4 regions of the Massilia sp. NP310 genome follow, and region 4 is predicted to be linked to each of the others. Evidence: predicted binding sites of a transcription regulator. Region 4 holds the regulator's gene; each other region holds the start of a gene.
What was found. Region 4 encodes sigma-54, which starts transcription at its own class of promoters, with help from an activator protein. Its sites were predicted from a motif close to TGGCANGNAANCTGCTTT; they were not measured.
Positions count from the first base shown of each region.

Region 1: the regulator sigma-54 is predicted to act here: its motif matches at 1,633-1,650, upstream of KY496_RS24155 (ANTAR domain-containing response regulator).
Region 2: the regulator sigma-54 is predicted to act here: its motif matches at 2,670-2,687, upstream of prpB (methylisocitrate lyase).
Region 3: the regulator sigma-54 is predicted to act here: its motif matches at 1,843-1,860, upstream of KY496_RS12245 (CmpA/NrtA family ABC transporter substrate-binding protein).

Region 1 is NZ_CP080379.1:5,458,467-5,462,651, forward strand. It holds gene KY496_RS24150 (S9 family peptidase) at 1-996, opposite strand, end outside; gene KY496_RS24155 (ANTAR domain-containing response regulator) at 1,661-2,305, shown strand; gene KY496_RS24160 (CmpA/NrtA family ABC transporter substrate-binding protein) at 2,341-3,510, shown strand; gene KY496_RS24165 (MFS transporter) at 3,769-4,185, shown strand, end outside.
Region 2 is NZ_CP080379.1:6,012,703-6,016,887, reverse strand. It holds gene acnD (Fe/S-dependent 2-methylisocitrate dehydratase AcnD) at 1-556, opposite strand, end outside; gene prpC (2-methylcitrate synthase) at 568-1,728, opposite strand; gene prpB (methylisocitrate lyase) at 1,741-2,631, opposite strand; gene KY496_RS26600 (helix-turn-helix transcriptional regulator) at 2,900-3,202, shown strand; gene KY496_RS26595 (zinc-dependent alcohol dehydrogenase family protein) at 3,266-4,185, shown strand, end outside.
Region 3 is NZ_CP080379.1:2,762,421-2,766,605, forward strand. It holds gene KY496_RS12235 (family 16 glycosylhydrolase) at 1-872, opposite strand, end outside; gene KY496_RS12240 (gluconokinase) at 1,118-1,636, opposite strand; gene KY496_RS12245 (CmpA/NrtA family ABC transporter substrate-binding protein) at 1,939-3,333, shown strand; gene ntrB (nitrate ABC transporter permease) at 3,352-4,185, shown strand, end outside.
Region 4 is NZ_CP080379.1:4,733,105-4,737,289, forward strand. It holds gene lptA (lipopolysaccharide transport periplasmic protein LptA) at 34-582, shown strand; gene lptB (LPS export ABC transporter ATP-binding protein) at 594-1,346, shown strand; gene KY496_RS27475 (hypothetical protein) at 1,358-1,438, shown strand; gene KY496_RS20845 (RNA polymerase factor sigma-54) at 1,493-2,833, shown strand; gene hpf (ribosome hibernation-promoting factor, HPF/YfiA family) at 2,909-3,268, shown strand; gene KY496_RS20855 (enoyl-CoA hydratase/isomerase family protein) at 3,392-4,185, shown strand, end outside.

The sequences.
Region 1 (4,185 bases), 730 kb from region 4:
GACGACCACCGGACGGTTGCCCTTGAGCGGGTCCTTCTTGGCGGCGGCGCGCAGCTCGGCCAGCGGGTCGACGTTGACGCCCGGGAGCGCGTCGAAGGCGATGTCCTGCACCTTGTTGGTGCGCAGGTCGACCAGCTTCAGTGCATGCGGCACCGGCATATTGCGGCCGACGCGGGTGCGCACGTCTTCGGTTTCCTCGTAGCCCGACTCGTTCACGTAGCGCGGCATCTTGCCGGCGCGGCCCTTGTCGGCGCTTTTGGCGGCGGTGACCACCAGCAGCCAGCGGCCGTCGGGCGAGAGCGAGCTGCCTTCGATGGTGACCTTGTCGCCCAGGTAGACCGGGCTTGGCGCCATCGAGGCGTCGGCGCGGCGCAGTTCGTCGGCGCGCGCGCGCAGGGCGTCGCGGTCATCCTTCTGGCGCTTGAGGTGCTCGATCAGGCGCAGTTCGGTCGAACGGTAGGGATCGTCCTCGGGCGCGTTCGGGTCCTTGGCGGCGCGCGGCAGGGCGGCGGGGCCGGTGACACGGCTACCGCGGTCCCACACATACCAGTCGTTGCCGATGCGGTACTGGACCGCGCGTTCGTCCGCCGTGTACTGGGCGGCGGTGATGCGGCTGGCGCCGCGCGTGACCTGGACCAGCTGGCCCGACTTGAGGTCTCGCTCGAACAGGTCGTTGTTGCGCAGGACCAGCATGCGGCTGTTGTTGCGGTTGTAGACCACGTCGGCGCTGTCGATCTTCGGCAGTTCGGCATCGGCTACCAGCCGGGCCTTGCCGGCCGCGACCTGGAACACGTCGCGCACGGGCGAGCCGGTGCGCTTCTGCTTGTAGTACACCTGCTTGCCGTCCCAGCTGAACCAGGCGTCTTCCACCGGGGTGCCGATCCAGTCTGGATGGCTCATGGCCTGGTCGAGGGTGATGGGGGTGGATGCCGCCGCCGGCAGCGCGATCAGTGCGGCGAAAGAGGCCGCAAACAGGGTAAGTGCAGGTGTTCGCATGTGGAGTCTGATGAGTGAGAAATGGCTTGGTTGCCAAAGATGCTTGCCAGAAATGCGCATGCATTCTAGCGCAGGCACTCACCGCGACCGCGAAATATGACAGGTTTTTTTTGCTGTAAAGACAAGCGCCGGCGGTACGTCAGTACGGCCGGCGCGAGAGGCGGAGCGGGTATTGCGACGATGGTGCGCCGCAATCGCACATGAATTACATGGCCTTGAACGGACCCTTTGGCGGACGCGGCAGGAACATGGAAACGCGGGCTGCCACGGCCACGACGGCCAGGGCGATGGTGATATATTCGAGCGGGTGCATGATCAACCCCGCACTGCCGGAGCGTAGCCGCCGTGGGCGACGTAGAGTTCTTGCGAGAAGCTGCGGATGGCCGAGATGGCTGCCGCGAAGAAGCTGGTGCGTTGGATGGCTGCAGTCATGATAGTTCCCCTAAGATAAATACTTCGATGTTGCGTTGCAGTATAGGGGCGTCTCCGTCATAAACAAACTTTAGATTTGTGATTCCAGCGATGCGTCTGATGAATGGTTGCAAAGTTGCTCTCATGCAAGATATTCGTCATGCGAATATCTCGGCCAAGGGGTTTTGCATAAGAAGGGCATGGGCAATCGTCGATGCTCGCGCCTGGTGCGAATCTTGCATATCGTAAGCACATGAAATCGCGAGACAGTGCTTCACCACACCTGCGGATCGTCGTCGTGCTTTCCGCAACAGCACCCGGCATCGACCCGGATGCCGCCCAGGCCGCGCAGGCCCGGCGCAGCACGGCGCTGCGCATCGGCCTGCTCGAATCGGGCTACGACCTGATCGCCTCGCTCCCGGCCGACGTCTTCCTGCCCGAGCGCATCGCCCAGCTGCAGCCCGACCTGATCATCGCCGACAGCGAGTCCGACGCGCGCGACGTGCTCGAGCACATCGTGATCGCCACCCGCGACGCGCGGCGGCCGATCGTCCTGTTCACCGAAGACGATGCGCCGGCCAGCATGGACGCGGCGATGGACGCCGGCGTCTCGGCCTATATCGTGGCCGGCCTGCAGGCCGAACGCGTCAAGCCGGTGCTGGACGTGGCGCTGGCGCGCTTCCGGCGCGAGCAGAAGCTGCTCGACGAGCTGAGCGACACGCGCCAGAAGCTGGCGGAGCGCAAGACCGTCGATCGCGCCAAGGGCCTGCTCATGAACCGCTACAGCCTGACCGAGGAGCAGGCCTACCAGCGCCTGCGCACCCTGGCGATGAACAAGAACCTGAAGCTGGCCGAAGTCGCGCAGCGCCTGATCGACGTGGAAGACCTGCTGGGCTAGGCCACGCTTTACTATATACAAGGACAAGGAGACGTATGACATTGGCAGGCAAAGGCGCCTGGATCGCCGGCACCGACCGGCCCGAGATCGAGACCGTCCGCATCGGTTTCATGCCGCTCGCCGATTGCGCGCCGCTGGTGATGGCGTCGGTGCTCGGCTTCGACGAGCAGTATGGCGTGCGCTTCGAGCTTACCCGCGAGCTGTCCTGGACCGCCATGCGCGACCGCCTGATCGGCCAGCAGCTCGACGCGGCCCATGCGCTGTACGGGATGGTGTATGGCATCCAGAACGGCATCGGCACCCAGCAATGCGATATGGCGGTGTTGATGAACCTGCACCAGAACGGCCAGAGCATCACGCTGTCGCGCGCGCTCGCCAACGCCGCCCGCGATCCCCGCCTGCTGCGGCGCGAGGTGGACGACAAAGGGCGCAAGCTCACCCTGGCCCATACCTTCCCGACCGGGAACCACGCGATGTTCCTGTATTACTGGCTGGCCGCGCATGGCATCGATCCGCTCACCGACTGCCAGGCGGTGACGGTGCCGCCCGGGCAGATGGCGGCCAGCCTGGCGGCCGGGCATATGGATGGCTTCTGCGCGGGCGAGCCGTGGGGCCAGCGCGCGCAGCGCGACGGCGCCGGGGTGCAGGCCGCGTCCAGCGAACAGGTGTGGCCGAACCATCCGGGCAAGGCGCTCGGCACGCGCGCCGCCTTCGCGGCCAGCCACCCGAACACCTGCCGCGCCATGATCGCCGCGCTGTTGGAAGCGGCGCGCTGGCTCGACGCCTCGCGCACCAACCGCGAAGCCGCGGCCGAGGTGCTGGCCAGTCCCGCCTATGTCAACGCCAGCCGCGAGACGCTGCAGTTCTGCCTGGCCGGCAGCCACATCGACGAGCATCGCGGAGAGGGCTGCTGGCGCGGCCATAACGGCCTGCGCTTCCATGCCGACGGCGAGGCCAACTTCCCCTGGCTGTCGGACGGCATGTGGTTCATGACCCAGCACCGGCGCTGGGGCCTGCTGCGCGAAGCGCCCGCCTACCTGGCGCTGGCGGCCCAGGTCAACCGCATCGACCTGTATCGCGAGGCGGCCGAACGCACCGGCACGATGCTGCCCGCCTCCCCGATGCGCAGCTCGACCTTGCTCGGCGGACGGGTATGGGACGGCAGCGACCCGCAGGCCTGGGCCCGCGCACCAGCGCGATCTTGAACGCGGTGCATGCGGGCGCATCATCATGGTGAGCGATGCACCGCAATGCAGCATCCGGATGCGGTCCGTTGAGGTACGCCCCCTGAAGGCGCGGTGGCACGCCTCTTGCTCATACCTCTGACAGGATCAATGGCGATTCTCTTCACGATTTTCACTTAGCGCCGGCCCAACGCGGGGACGGCAACAGGACAACGGCGTCCGCAGCTACTGCCCATGGCAGCAAGCGCGGACGCCTTTTCGTTTTTCAAAGGAAGAACAATGGCCAGCAAAGCGGACAGCATCAAGCTCTTTTCCTTCCAGGGCGCGCCCATGCGCGCCTTCCACCTGACCTGGGTCGCCTTCTTCATCTGCTTCTTCGCCTGGTTCGCCTGCGCGCCGCTGATGCCGGTCATCAAGGGCGAATTCGGGCTCTCGATGGAGCAGATCGCCAACATCAATATCGCGGCGGTCGCGATCACCATCTTCGTGCGTCTGCTGGTCGGCCCGCTGTGCGACCGCTACGGCCCGCGCAAGACGTACACGGGTTTGCTCCTCCTGGGCGCGATTCCCGTGCTGGGCGTGGCGCTGGCGCAGAGCTACGAAGCCTTCCTGCTGGCGCGCCTGGGCATCGGCGCGGTCGGCGCCAGCTTCGTCATCACCCAGTACCACACTTCCGTCATGTTCGGCCCGAAGGTG
Region 2 (4,185 bases), 1.3 Mb from region 4:
CCTGGATCACGGGCGACATGCGTTCCAGGTTGATCTGGTGCAGGATGCCGTTGCCGGGCGGGATCACGTCGACGTTCTGGAAGGCCTTCCTGGTCCAGTCGATGAAGTGGAAGCGGTCTTCGTTGCGGCGATCCTCGATCGCGCGGTTCTTGCTGAACGCGTCCGGGTCGAAGCCGCCGCATTCGACGGCCAGCGAGTGGTCGACCACCAGCTGGGTCGGCACCACCGGATTGACCAGGGCCGGATCGCCGCCTTGCGCCGCGATGGCGTCGCGCAGGCCGGCCAGGTCGACCAGGGCGGTCTGGCCCAGGATGTCGTGGCAGACCACGCGCGCCGGGAACCAGGGAAAATCGCGTTCGCGCTTGCGTTCGACGATCTGCTTGAGCGCGTCGTTCATGCAGGCCGGCTCGCAGCGGCGCACGAGGTTCTCGGCCAGCACGCGCGAGGTGTACGGCAAGGTGTCGTAGGCCCCCGGCTGGATCGCGTCGACCGCGGCGCGCGTGTCGAAGTACTCCAGGTCGGTGCCTGGCAGGGGTTTCAGGTGATTCGAATTCATGGCGATGCTCTTTATTTGCGCTCGGCCAGCGGCACGAATTGCAGGTCTTCCGGACCGACGTAGTTGGCGCTCGGGCGGATGATCTTGTTGTCGATGCGCTGCTCGATGACGTGGGCGGCCCAGCCCGAGGTGCGCGAGATGACGAACAGCGGCGTGAACATGGCGGTCGGAACGCCCATCATATGGTACGACACGGCCGAGAACCAGTCGAGGTTCGGGAACATCTTTTTCACCTCCCACATGACCGACTCGAGGCGCTCGGCGATGTCGAACATCTTCATCGAGCCAGCATCAAGAGACAGCGCGCGCGCCACTTCCTTGATCACCTTGTTGCGCGGGTCCGAGATCGTGTATACCGGGTGGCCGAAGCCGATCACGACTTCCTTGTTGGCCACGCGGTTGCGGATGTCGGCCTCGGCTTCGTCGGCGTTTTCATAACGCTTCTGGATGTCGAGCGCCACTTCGTTGGCGCCGCCATGCTTCGGCCCGCGCAGCGCGCCGATGGCGCCGGTGATGGCGGAGTGCATGTCGGAACCGGTGCCGGCGATCACGCGCGCGGTGAAGGTCGAGGCATTGAATTCGTGCTCGGCGTACAGGATCAGCGAGGTGTGCATCGCCTGCACCCAGGATGCGCTCGGCTTGAAGCCGTGCAGCAGGTGCAGGAAGTGGCCGCCGATCGAATCGTCGTCGGTTTCCACGTCGATGCGCTTGCCATTGTGGCTGTAGTGATACCAGTACAGCAGCATCGAGCCGAACGACGCCATCAGGCGGTCGGCGATGTCGCGTGCGCCGGCGATATTGTGGTCGTCCTTCTCCGGCAAGGTGCAGCCCAGCACCGACACGCCGGTGCGCATCACGTCCATCGGGTGGGCGCCGGCCGGCACTGCCTCCAGCGCGCTCTTGACGGCGGCCGGCAGCCCGCGCAACGAACGCAGCTTGGCTTTATAACCGCGCAGCTCGGCCTCGTTCGGCAGCTTGCCGTGCACCAGCAGGTAGGCGATTTCCTCGAACTCGCAGGCGTCGGCCACGTCCAGGATGTCGTAGCCGCGGTAGTGCAGGTCGTTGCCCGATTTGCCGACCGAGCACAGCGCGGTATTGCCGGCGGCGACGCCGGACAGGGCCACGGATTTCTTCGGCTTGAAGGTCGGGGTTTCGTTGTTCTGGGTCGTCATCCTCGGTTCTCCTTATTTCGCTTTGTTCTGGGCGAACAGCGCGTCGAGCTTCTGTTCATAGCTATGGTAGTCGATGCGGTCATACAGTTCGGCGCGCGTCTGCATGGTGTCGAGCACGTTCTGCTGGGTGCCGTCGCGGCGGATCGCGGTATACACGTTTTCGGCCGCCTTGTTCATCGCGCGGAAGGCCGACAGCGGATACAGCACCAGGCCGACGCCGGCACTTTTGAGCTCATCGACGCTGAACAGCGGGGTCGCGCCGAACTCGGTGATATTGGCCAGCACCGGCACCTTGACCGCATCGGCGAACCGTTTATACATCTCGAGGCTCGTCATCGCCTCGGGGAAGATCATGTCGGCGCCGGCTTCCACGCAAGCCACGGCGCGTTCGATGGCGGCGTCCAGTCCTTCCACCGCCAGCGCATCGGTGCGCGCCATGATCACGAACTCGTCGTACGGACGGGCGTCGGCGGCGGCCTTGATGCGGTCGACCATCTCGTCCTTGCTGACGATTTCCTTGCCCGGACGGTGGCCGCAGCGCTTGGCGCCGACCTGGTCTTCGATGTGGCAGGCGGCGGCGCCGGCCTTGGCCAGCGTGCGCACGGTGCGCGCGACGTTGAAGGCCGATGCGCCGAAGCCGGTGTCGACATCGACCAGCAGCGGCAGGTCGCACACGTCGGTGATGCGGCGCACGTCGATCAGGACGTCGTCCAGGTTCGAGATGCCGAGGTCGGGCAAGCCCAGCGAACCCGCCGCCACGCCGCCGCCCGACAGGTAGATCGCCTTGAAACCGGCGCGCTTGGCCAGCAGGGCGTGGTTGGCGTTGATCGCGCCCACCACTTGCAATGGGGATTCTTCCTGCATTGCCTTGCGGAATGCGGCGCCGGCGGAGAGCTTGGTCATGCGGTGTCCTTTCAGGTGCGGTGGATGTCGATGCTGATATTGCAAAGTGCGTGCCAGCCCGATGCCAATCACTGGCGCGCAGGCAGTTCCCTTTCTATTCAGTTACTTAGCGCAAGCTGCACCTACGATTCCGGCATAGCTGTCTGCCACCGTCCCCGATCTCGTTTCACATTGAAACGATGAGATGCAACACTTGAAACAATCGGGCCGAGCTTGACAGCGCAGCAGGTGTCTTGACATATCGGGATATCTCGATATACTCGAATCCATGGAACTGCTCGACATCTTCAAAGCCCTCTCCAACCGTACCCGTCTCGACATCCTGAAAGGATTGAAGGACCCGGAAAAGCATTTCCCTCCGCAAGACGAGGGCGATGTGCACACGGTCGGCGTTTGCGTGAGCAGTATCCAGGAAGGCGTCGGCCTGTCGCAGTCGACCGTGTCCGACTACCTTGCAACGCTGCAGCGCGCTGGCCTGGTCGAGGTGCGGCGTATCGGGCAGTGGACGTACTACAAGAGGAACGAGGCCACCATCAGCGCCCTCGCCGAGATCATCGGAAAAGAGCTGTAAATTTTTTTGCCAGTGCATATCGATAATTCCCGATATCCCTTTTTAACGAAACGAGGAACAATCATGAAAGCTCAAGTGCTCACTTCTTTTGGCGGCCCGGAATCGTTTGAACTGCGCGACGTGCCGAAACCGATACCGCAAGCCGGCCAGGTGCTGGTGCGGGTGCAGGCCACCTCCATCAATCCGCTGGATTACCAGGTGCGCCGCGGCGACTATGCCGACCTGGTGCCGCTGCCGGGCATCACCGGGCACGACGTCTCGGGCGTGGTCGAGGAAGTCGGACCGGGCGTGACCGCGTTCGCGCCGGGCGACGAAGTCTGGTACACCCCGCAAATCTTCGATGGTCCCGGAAGCTATGCCGAATACCATGTCGCCTTTGAAAACATCGTCGGCAGGAAGCCCGCATCGCTGACCCATCTCGAAGCCGCCAGCCTGACCCTCGTCGGCGGCACCGCCTGGGAAGCCCTCGCCGTCCGTGCACAACTGAAAGCCGGTGAAAGCATCCTCATCCACGGCGGCGCGGGCGGTGTCGGCCACGTCGTGATCCAGGTCGCCAAGGCCATAGGCGCGCGGGTGTTCACCACGGTGAAGGAAGAGAATTTCGAGTTCGCACGTTCCCTCGGCGCCGATGTGGTCATCGACTACACGAAAGAAGATTACGTCGAGGCCATCGGGCGCGAGACCGGCGGCCATGGCGTCGACGTGGTGTTCGACACCATCGGCGGCGACACCCTGACGCGCAGCCCGGACGTGCTGGCGCAACTCGGTCGCGTGGTCTCGATCGTGGACATCGCGCAGCCGCAGAACCTGATCCAGGCCTGGGGCAAGAACGCGAGCTACCACTTCGTCTTCACCCGCCAGAACCGCGGCAAGCTCGACGAACTGAGCGCCCTGATCGAGCGCGGCCAGCTGAAACCCCACGTCGGCGCCGTCTATTCGCTGGCCAACATCCCGCTTGCCCATGCGCGGCTGGAAAGCCGTGA
Region 3 (4,185 bases), 2.0 Mb from region 4:
TGGCCCGGGTTGGCGGCGTCGGTAAAGTTGCCGCCCACGGCCATGTTCAACAGCAGATAGAACGGCGCCTGCAACGCGCTCGAATTGACCGGCAGTGGCGCGTTGTACATATTGTGCTCGACGCCGTTGTCGACCGTCGTGAAGCGCATCTGGCTCTCGTCCCAATAGAAGCGGTAGGTGACGAAGCGGTTCGCGAGCGAATTCTGGGGCACGTACCAGTTCTTGGTCTGCCACGCGGTCGAGGCGGCGCAGCTTTCGTTGCCGGGCACGCAGGCGGCCTGCTGCCAGGTGATCACGTTCGAGCCGACGAAGTGGTTCGACGACGGCGCCCCGCCCTCGGCGCGGCCGGACGCCTTGTGGCCCATCTCCATGATGTCGATCTCGCCGTTGCGCGGCCAGGTCTGCGGACTGACGCCCAGCATCCACGCGGCCGGCCACAAGCCGGTGCCGAGGTTCGGCGTGGCCATGCGCACCTCGATCATCCCGTACTGCACCTGCACCTTGTTCTTGGTGTCGAGCCGGGCCGAGGTGAAGACATTGCTGCCGATCGTCTGGCTGCGCGCCTGGATCGCCAGCGCGCGCGTGCCCGATTCGAAAGGCACGTTGACGATGCTGGCGTTGTTGGGGCTATAGTACTGCAGCTCGGCATTGCCGTAGCCGCACAGGCCGATCTGGCAGCCGTTACCGTCCTGCAGGTTCCACACGCCGGTGTTCACGCTGTTGCCGTTGAACTCGTCCGACCACAGCAGCTGGCCGATGACCGGATTGGTGACGCTGGCCGCGGCCTGCGCGCCGCAGGCCAGCAGGATGCCGGCGGCGATTGCGTGGAAAGGTTTCCATCTCGAGCCATATTTCTGGTTCTGGTTGTTCACGTCGACTCCTCTTATCTCACTACAAGAAATGCGGCCGTGCCGGTTGGCCGTGCCGCGGCTTGCCAACTTGCTCGTTGGTCTCGAATGATGTCGTGCGGATTCGTGTGGAATACGGGATTGGAAACCTTTCCAAACCGGAAAGTAAAATATAGTCTGATTTTCTGGACGTGTCCATTCGATGCGAATGGTGCGTGCGCGATTACCCCGCCGGCATATGCATGCGGCGGGGAAGCGGGTGGCGCTGCTTATGCGCGGACGCTGGCGAGGATTTGCGCGACCAGTTGTTCCTGGCTGTCGCGGATGTCGAGGGTAATGCCGGCTTCGTCCGGCTGCAGGGGTTCGAGCGTGCTCAGCTGACTGTCGAGCAGCGATGGCGGCATATAGTGGCCGGGGCGATTGCTGACGCGCTCCAGGAGCAGGCTGCGCTCGCCGGCCAGGTGCGCGAAGCGCACGTCGCCGCCGGCGCTGCGCAGCAGGTCGCGATATGCGCGCTTGAGCGAGGAACACGACAGCACCGCCCCGCCCTCGCGTGCGGCGAGCTTGTCGCGCAAGGTCAAGAGCCAGTCGCGGCGATCGTCGTCGGTCAGCGCGGTGCCGGCCGTCATCTTGGCGATATTGGCCTGCGAATGGAAGGCGTCGCCCTCGATGAACGGCACGCCGAGCGCGGCGGCCAGCTTTTCGCCGATGCTGGTCTTGCCGCAGCCGCTCACGCCCATGACTACCCAGGCCGTTCCCTTGTTGTCGTCTCGCGCTTGTGTCGTCATTTCCCTATGTTAACGCTAACATCGATATGGGCGATTGTAGCGTCTACGCACGAAGGATGTAAAGCGGTCATGCACCACGGTTGGGCGGATGCGCGCTGTCAGTGCCTGTCGACGAAAATCGCGGGCGCTGTCCTGCCGGTGCTTGCCGACGCAAAAAAGCGTGTTTCGTCTTTGAAATGAATGACTTGGCCGCGCACGATTCCGGATGGCACAGCTCTTGCTGTTGACAATGCTCAAGCATCGTCATGCCCGCCTCGCCGTTTCATTTTTTGCGTCATCACCACTACCAGGGATCTTCGCCAATGAAAGATGAGAATCTGTACCGCCCTTATTCGACCGAGTCTTCACTCAACGGCTGCCCCTGCGGCAGGCATGGTTCCCAGGACGAGCACGATCGCGAAGCGCAAGCCGCCAGGCTGCGGCGCGCCGGCGATGCCGAAGCGCTGTCCGGTGACTTCGTCGAGGCGGCAGCGGTGCGCGCCCTGTTTCCGCATGAAGCGACGCGCCGCAACCTGATCAAGGCGGTGGGCGCGCCGACGCTGATGGCGGCGATCGGTTCGCTGCTGCCGCTGGCCAGCCTGCAGGCCAATGCGATGGAAAAAACGGGCGCGCTCGAGAAGAAGGACCTCAAGATCGGCTTCATCCCGATCAACTGCGCCACGCCCCTGATCATGGCCGACCCGATGGGCATGTACAAGGCGCAGGGCCTGAACGTCACCCTCAGCAAGACCGCCGGCTGGGCGCTGGTGCGCGACCAGATGATCAACCGCGAGCTCGACGCCTCGCACTTCCTGGCGCCGATGCCGCTGGCGATGTCGATCGGCCAGGGCGGCACGCCGCAGCCGATGCGCGTCGCCACCATCCAGAACATCAACGGCCAGGCGATCACGCTCGGCCTCAAGCACAAGAACAACCGCGACCCGCGCAACTGGAAGGGTTTCAAGTTCGCGATCCCCTTCGAGTACTCGGTCCACAACTTCCTGCTGCGCTACTACCTGGCCGAGCACGGGCTTGACCCGGACCGCGACGTCCAGCTGCGCGTGACGCCGCCGCCCGAGATGGTCGCCAACCTGCGCGCCGGGAACATCGACGGCTTCCTCGGCCCCGATCCGTTCAACCAGCGCGCCGTGTTCGACCAGATCGGCTTCATCCACATTCTCACCAAGGACATCTGGAACGGCCATCCCTGCTGCGCCTTCGGCGCCTCGCAGGCCTTCATCGACCAGAACCCGAACACCTTCGCCGCGCTGTACCGCGCCATCCTGAATGCCACCGCGATGGCGCACAAGGCCGGGAACCGGGCCGAGATCGCCAAGGCGATCAGCAAGCCGGCCTACCTGAACCAGCCCGAGACCGTGGTGCTGCAGGCGCTCTCCGGCCGCTTCGCCGACGGCCTGGGCAAGGTGCGCAACGAGCCGGACCGCGCCGACTTCGACGCCCTGCCCTGGTATTCGATGGCGACCTGGATGCTGACGCAGATGAAGCGCTGGGGCTACCTGAAGGGCGACGTCAACTACAAGGCGCTGGCCGAGCAGGTGTTCCTGCTGACCGATGCGCGCAAGCAGATGGCGGCCCTCGGCATGCCGGCGCCGGCCGCCGCGGCAAGCGGCTACCGACCGTTCACGATCATGGGCAAGACCTACGACCCGGCCAAGCCGCAGGCCTACCTGGACAGCTTCGCGATCAAGCGCGCCTGAGTTGGAACGAAAGAATCCATGCACAAGCAAATGAAGTTCAAGGCGGCGCTGCTGTCGCTGGCGCTGCTGCTGGTCTTGCTCGGCGTCTGGCATATCGCCACCGCGCCGCGCGCCGCGGCGCCGGTGGCGGCGATGAGCGCCGAGGAAGCCGAGTACGCGGCCCTGATGGGACAGGCGCCGGTGGCCGCCGCGGATCCGGCGCCTGCCGCCGGCAGCGGCTTTCCCACGCCGTCGCAGTTCGCGCAGATAGCGGGCGGCCACCTGGCCGACCCGTTCTACGATCGCGGCCCGAACGACCGCGGCGTCGGCATCCAGCTGGCGCATTCTCTGGTGCGCGTCGCCCTGGGCTATCTGCTGGCGATGCTGGTGGCGATCCCGCTGGGCTTCGTGATCGGCATGTCGCCGCTGCTGTACCGCGCGATCGATCCGTTCATCCAGGTGCTCAAGCCGATCTCGCCGCTGGCCTGGATGCCGATCGCGCTCTACACGATCAAGGATTCGTCGATCTCGGGCATCTTCGTGATCTTCATCTGCTCGATCTGGCCGATGCTGATCAACACCGCCTTCGGCGTGGCCGGCGTGCGCAAGGACTGGCTCAACGTCGCGCGCACGCTCGAAGTGTCGCCGCTGCGCAAGGCCTTCCTGGTGATCCTGCCGGCGGCGGCGCCGACCATCATCACCGGCATGCGCATCTCGATGGGCATCGCCTGGCTGGTGATCGTCGCCGCCGAAATGCTGATCGGCGGGAACGGCATCGGTTACTTCCTGTGGAACGAGTGGAACAACCTGTCGCTGGCGAACGTGCTGTTCGCCGTGCTCATGATCGGCATCGTGGGCATGGCGCTGGACCTG
Region 4 (4,185 bases):
CGCGTGCCAACCAGAGACCCGTATCCACCAACCATGAAAAAACTACTTGTCGCCGCCTTCCTTTCCCTGCTGTCGCTGACCGCGGCCGCCGAACGCGCCGATTCGCTCAAGGAAGCGGTCATCAACTTCGATTCGCTCGACATCGACGAGGTGACCGGCACCCGCATCCTGACCGGCAACGTGGTGCTGACCCGCGGCACCCTGGTGCTCAAGTCCGACCGCGCCCTGGTCAAGGAAAGCCCGGAAGGCTATATGAGCGTGACCCTCACCGCTGCCGGCGGCAAGGTCGCCACTTTCCGCCAGAAGCGTGACGGCGGTCCCGACCTGTGGGTCGACGGCCAGGCCGAGCGCATCGAGTACGACGAGCGGTCGGAACTGGTGCGCCTGTATTCCAACGCCGTCGTGCGCGAACTCGAAGGCGCGCGCATGACCAACCAGATCACCGGCCCCTTCATTTCCTACGACAACCGCAAGGAAGTGGCCACGGTGCGCAACGACGAAAGCGGCAAGAGCGTCGCCGGCGGCGGCCGCGGCACCCTGATCCTGGCGCCCAAGCGCGCACCCGCCGGAGGCGCCCAATGACGGCGATTCCGATGGAGCTGGGCGATCGCAGCACCCTGGTCGTCAAGGGCCTGCAGAAAAGCTATGGCAAGCGCCTGGTGGTGCGCGACGTGTCGCTGCAGGTGGAATGCGGCGAAGTGGTCGGCTTGCTGGGCCCGAACGGAGCCGGCAAGACCACGTCGTTCTACATGATCGTCGGCCTGGTGCCGTCGGACGCCGGCTCGATCGACATCAACGGCACCGACATCACCAGCCTGCCGATCCACCGCCGCGCCGTATTGGGCCTGTCCTACCTGCCGCAAGAGGCTTCGGTGTTCCGCAAGCTGACGGTGGAAGAGAACATCCGCGCCGTGCTCGAGCTGCAGAAGGACAACGGCAAGCCGCTGTCGAAAGACCAGATCAACGAGCGCCTCGACACCCTGCTGGCCGACCTGCAGATCGAGAAGCTGCGCGAGAATCCGGCGCTGTCGCTGTCGGGCGGCGAGCGTCGCCGCGTGGAAATCGCGCGCGCGCTGGCGACCAATCCGCGCTTCGTGCTGCTCGACGAACCGTTCGCCGGCGTCGACCCGATCGCCGTGATCGAGATCCAGCGCATCGTGCGCTTCCTGAAGGAGCGCCGGATCGGTGTTTTGATCACCGACCACAACGTGCGCGAGACGCTCGGCATCTGCGACCGCGCCTACATCATCAACCAGGGCGCGGTGCTTGCCTCCGGCCGTCCTGACGACATCATCGCCGACGAGTCGGTGCGCCGCGTGTACCTGGGTGAACACTTCCGCATGTGAGCGACGCCTAGATGAAACAGTCCCTGCAACTTCGCACTTCGCAGCACCTCGCGCTTACGCCGCAACTGCAGCAGTCGATCCGGTTGCTGTAACTGTCGACGCTCGAGCTGCACCAGGAGATCGAGCAGATACTGGGCGATAACCCCTTGCTCGAGCGGCTCGACGATCCGCTCGACCGATCGGTGCGCCTGCTGGCCGATGGCGCCATCAACAATGCGCCCGCCAACGGCGAAGCGCCGCCGGCGCCCGGCCAGCAGGCCGAGGGTGAGGGTGCGCCTGCGCAGGAGGGCGAGGGTTTCGAGGGCGGCGCCGACAACGATCGCGTCGATGCCGACTGGAGCGACAGCGGCGCGCCATCGTCCGGCGGCGGCGAGGACGAGGACGGCCGCCCGCAACTGGAAGCCTGCGCCATCACGCTGCGCGAACACCTGATGGAACAGGTGCGCGAAGCCATCCTGTCGGCGCGCGACCGTGCGCTGGCCGAGCTGGTGATCGATGCGCTGGACGACAACGGCTACCTGGAAGAGCCGCTCGACGAGATTCACGCCAGGCTGCCCCAAGAACTCGAGATCGAGATCGACGAATTACGCTGCGCGCTGGCGCTGGTGCAGAGCATGGATCCGGTGGGCGTCGGCGCGCGCAGCGCGGCCGAGTGCCTGGCGCTGCAGATCCGGCGCATGCCGGGCGTGCCGCTGGTGACGCGGCGCATGGCGCTGACCATCGTCGAGGGTTACCTGAGCTGGTTCGCCCAGCGCGAGTACAGCAAGCTGAAAAAAGCGCTCGACTGCGACGACGAAGACTTGCGCGAGGTGCAGGCCGTGGTGCGCCAATGCAATCCGCATCCGGGCGCGGCGTTCGCTTCGAACGTGTCGGACTACGTGGTGCCGGACGTGATCGTGCGCCGTTCCAAGAGCGGCTGGGCGGTCACCCTGAACCCGGACGTGATGCCGCGCCTGCGCGTGAACAGCCTGTACGCGAGCCTCCTCAAGCAGGGCAAGAGCGAAGCGCAGATGGGCGCGCAGTTGCAGGAAGCGAAGTGGCTCATCAAGAATATGCGCCAGCGATTCGACACCATCCTGCGCGTGGCGGAGGCGATCGTCGAGCGCCAGCGCAACTTTTTCTCCCATGGCGCGGTTGCCATGCGGCCCCTTGTTTTACGTGAGATAGCTGATACACTAGGCCTACACGAGAGCACAATTTCTCGTGTCACAACGCAGAAATACATGCTGACCCCGCACGGCATGTTTGAGTTGAAGTATTTCTTCGGCAGCCACGTTGCCACCGAGGCGGGAGGCGAAGCATCCTCGACGGCAATCCGTGCGCTCATCGCACAATTGACAGGAGCAGAAGACCCTAGGAACCCATTGTCCGACAGCAAGATCGCGGAGATGCTCGGGGAACAAGGCATGGTCATCGCGCGCCGGACGGTTGCAAAATACCGTGAAGCCCTCAAGATACCCCCTGTAAGCCTCCGCAAGTCCTTGTAACTGCGCCGTCCACACCCGTCGTGCCTTGTCGCGTTGGTGTGGTCCACACGGTGCAACCTTTTCAAAGGAGTGTGTATGAACCTCACAATCAGTGGCCATCATCTCGAAGTAACCCCCGCCATCCGTGAATACGTTCAGAATAAGCTCGAGCGCATCATTCGCCATTTCGACCAGGTGATCGACACCCACGTCTTCCTGGCCGTCGACAACCTCACTGAAAAAGAAAAAAGGCAGAAAGCAGAGATCAACGTCCAGGTGTCGGGCAAGACCCTGCACGTGGCAAGCGTCGCGCAAGACCTGTACGCCGCGATCGACACGCTGATGGATAAGCTGGACAGACAGATCCTGAAACACAAGCAAATGCTGAAGGACCATAGCCGTACCTCGATCAAACGCCTGCCGGAAAACGGCGGCGAAGACGCTGCTGTCGCCTGATCAGGCGCAGGGCTCACACTAGCTAAGGGCGTCTGAGGGGACGCCCTTTTTGCATCCAGCTCCCCGATATGACGCGTATCGTGTGTTCGGTAAAATGCATGTCTCTCCATTACGGATTACGCCATGACCGACCACGTCCTGACCCGCGTCGCCAACCGCACCGGCATCATCACCCTGGACCGCCCGAAGGCGCTCAATTCGCTGTCGCTCGAGATGGTGCGCGCGCTCACCACTGTGCTGCGCGCCTGGCGCCATGACGGGCAGGTCGACGCGGTCGTACTGACCAGCAGCAGCGAGAAGGCCTTGTGCGCGGGCGGCGACATCCGCTTCTTCCATGAGGTCGGCCATGCGACGCCGATGGGCGGCAGCGCGCTGCTCGAGGATTTCTTCACCGAAGAATACGCGCTGAACCACCTGATCCATTTCTACCCGAAGCCCTACATCGCCATCATGGATGGCGTCGTGATGGGCGGCGGCATGGGCATCGCCCAGGGCGGCCCGGACTGCGGCCTGCGCATCGTGACCGAGCGCACGAAGATGGCCATGCCCGAGGTGAACATCGGCCTGTTTCCGGACGTCGGCGGCAGCCACTTCCTGTCGCATGCGCCGGGACAGCTCGGCAACTACCTGGGCCTGACCGGGCTGACGATCGGCGCCGCCGACGCGCTCCATATCGGCCTGGCCGATGTCTTCGTGCCGGGCGCCGAGCTGCCGGCCCTGCATGCCTTGATTGCGTCCACACCCGGCGCTGACCTGCCGGCGGCGATCCGCGCTTTCGCGGCGCCGTTCGCGCCGCAGGCGGGCAACGGCGAACTGCAGGCCCAGCGCCAGCTGATCGATGCGCATTTCGGCGCCGCCTCGGTCGCCGCGATCATGGCTTCGCTCGAAGGCGACGAGACGCTGTTCGCGCAGCGCGC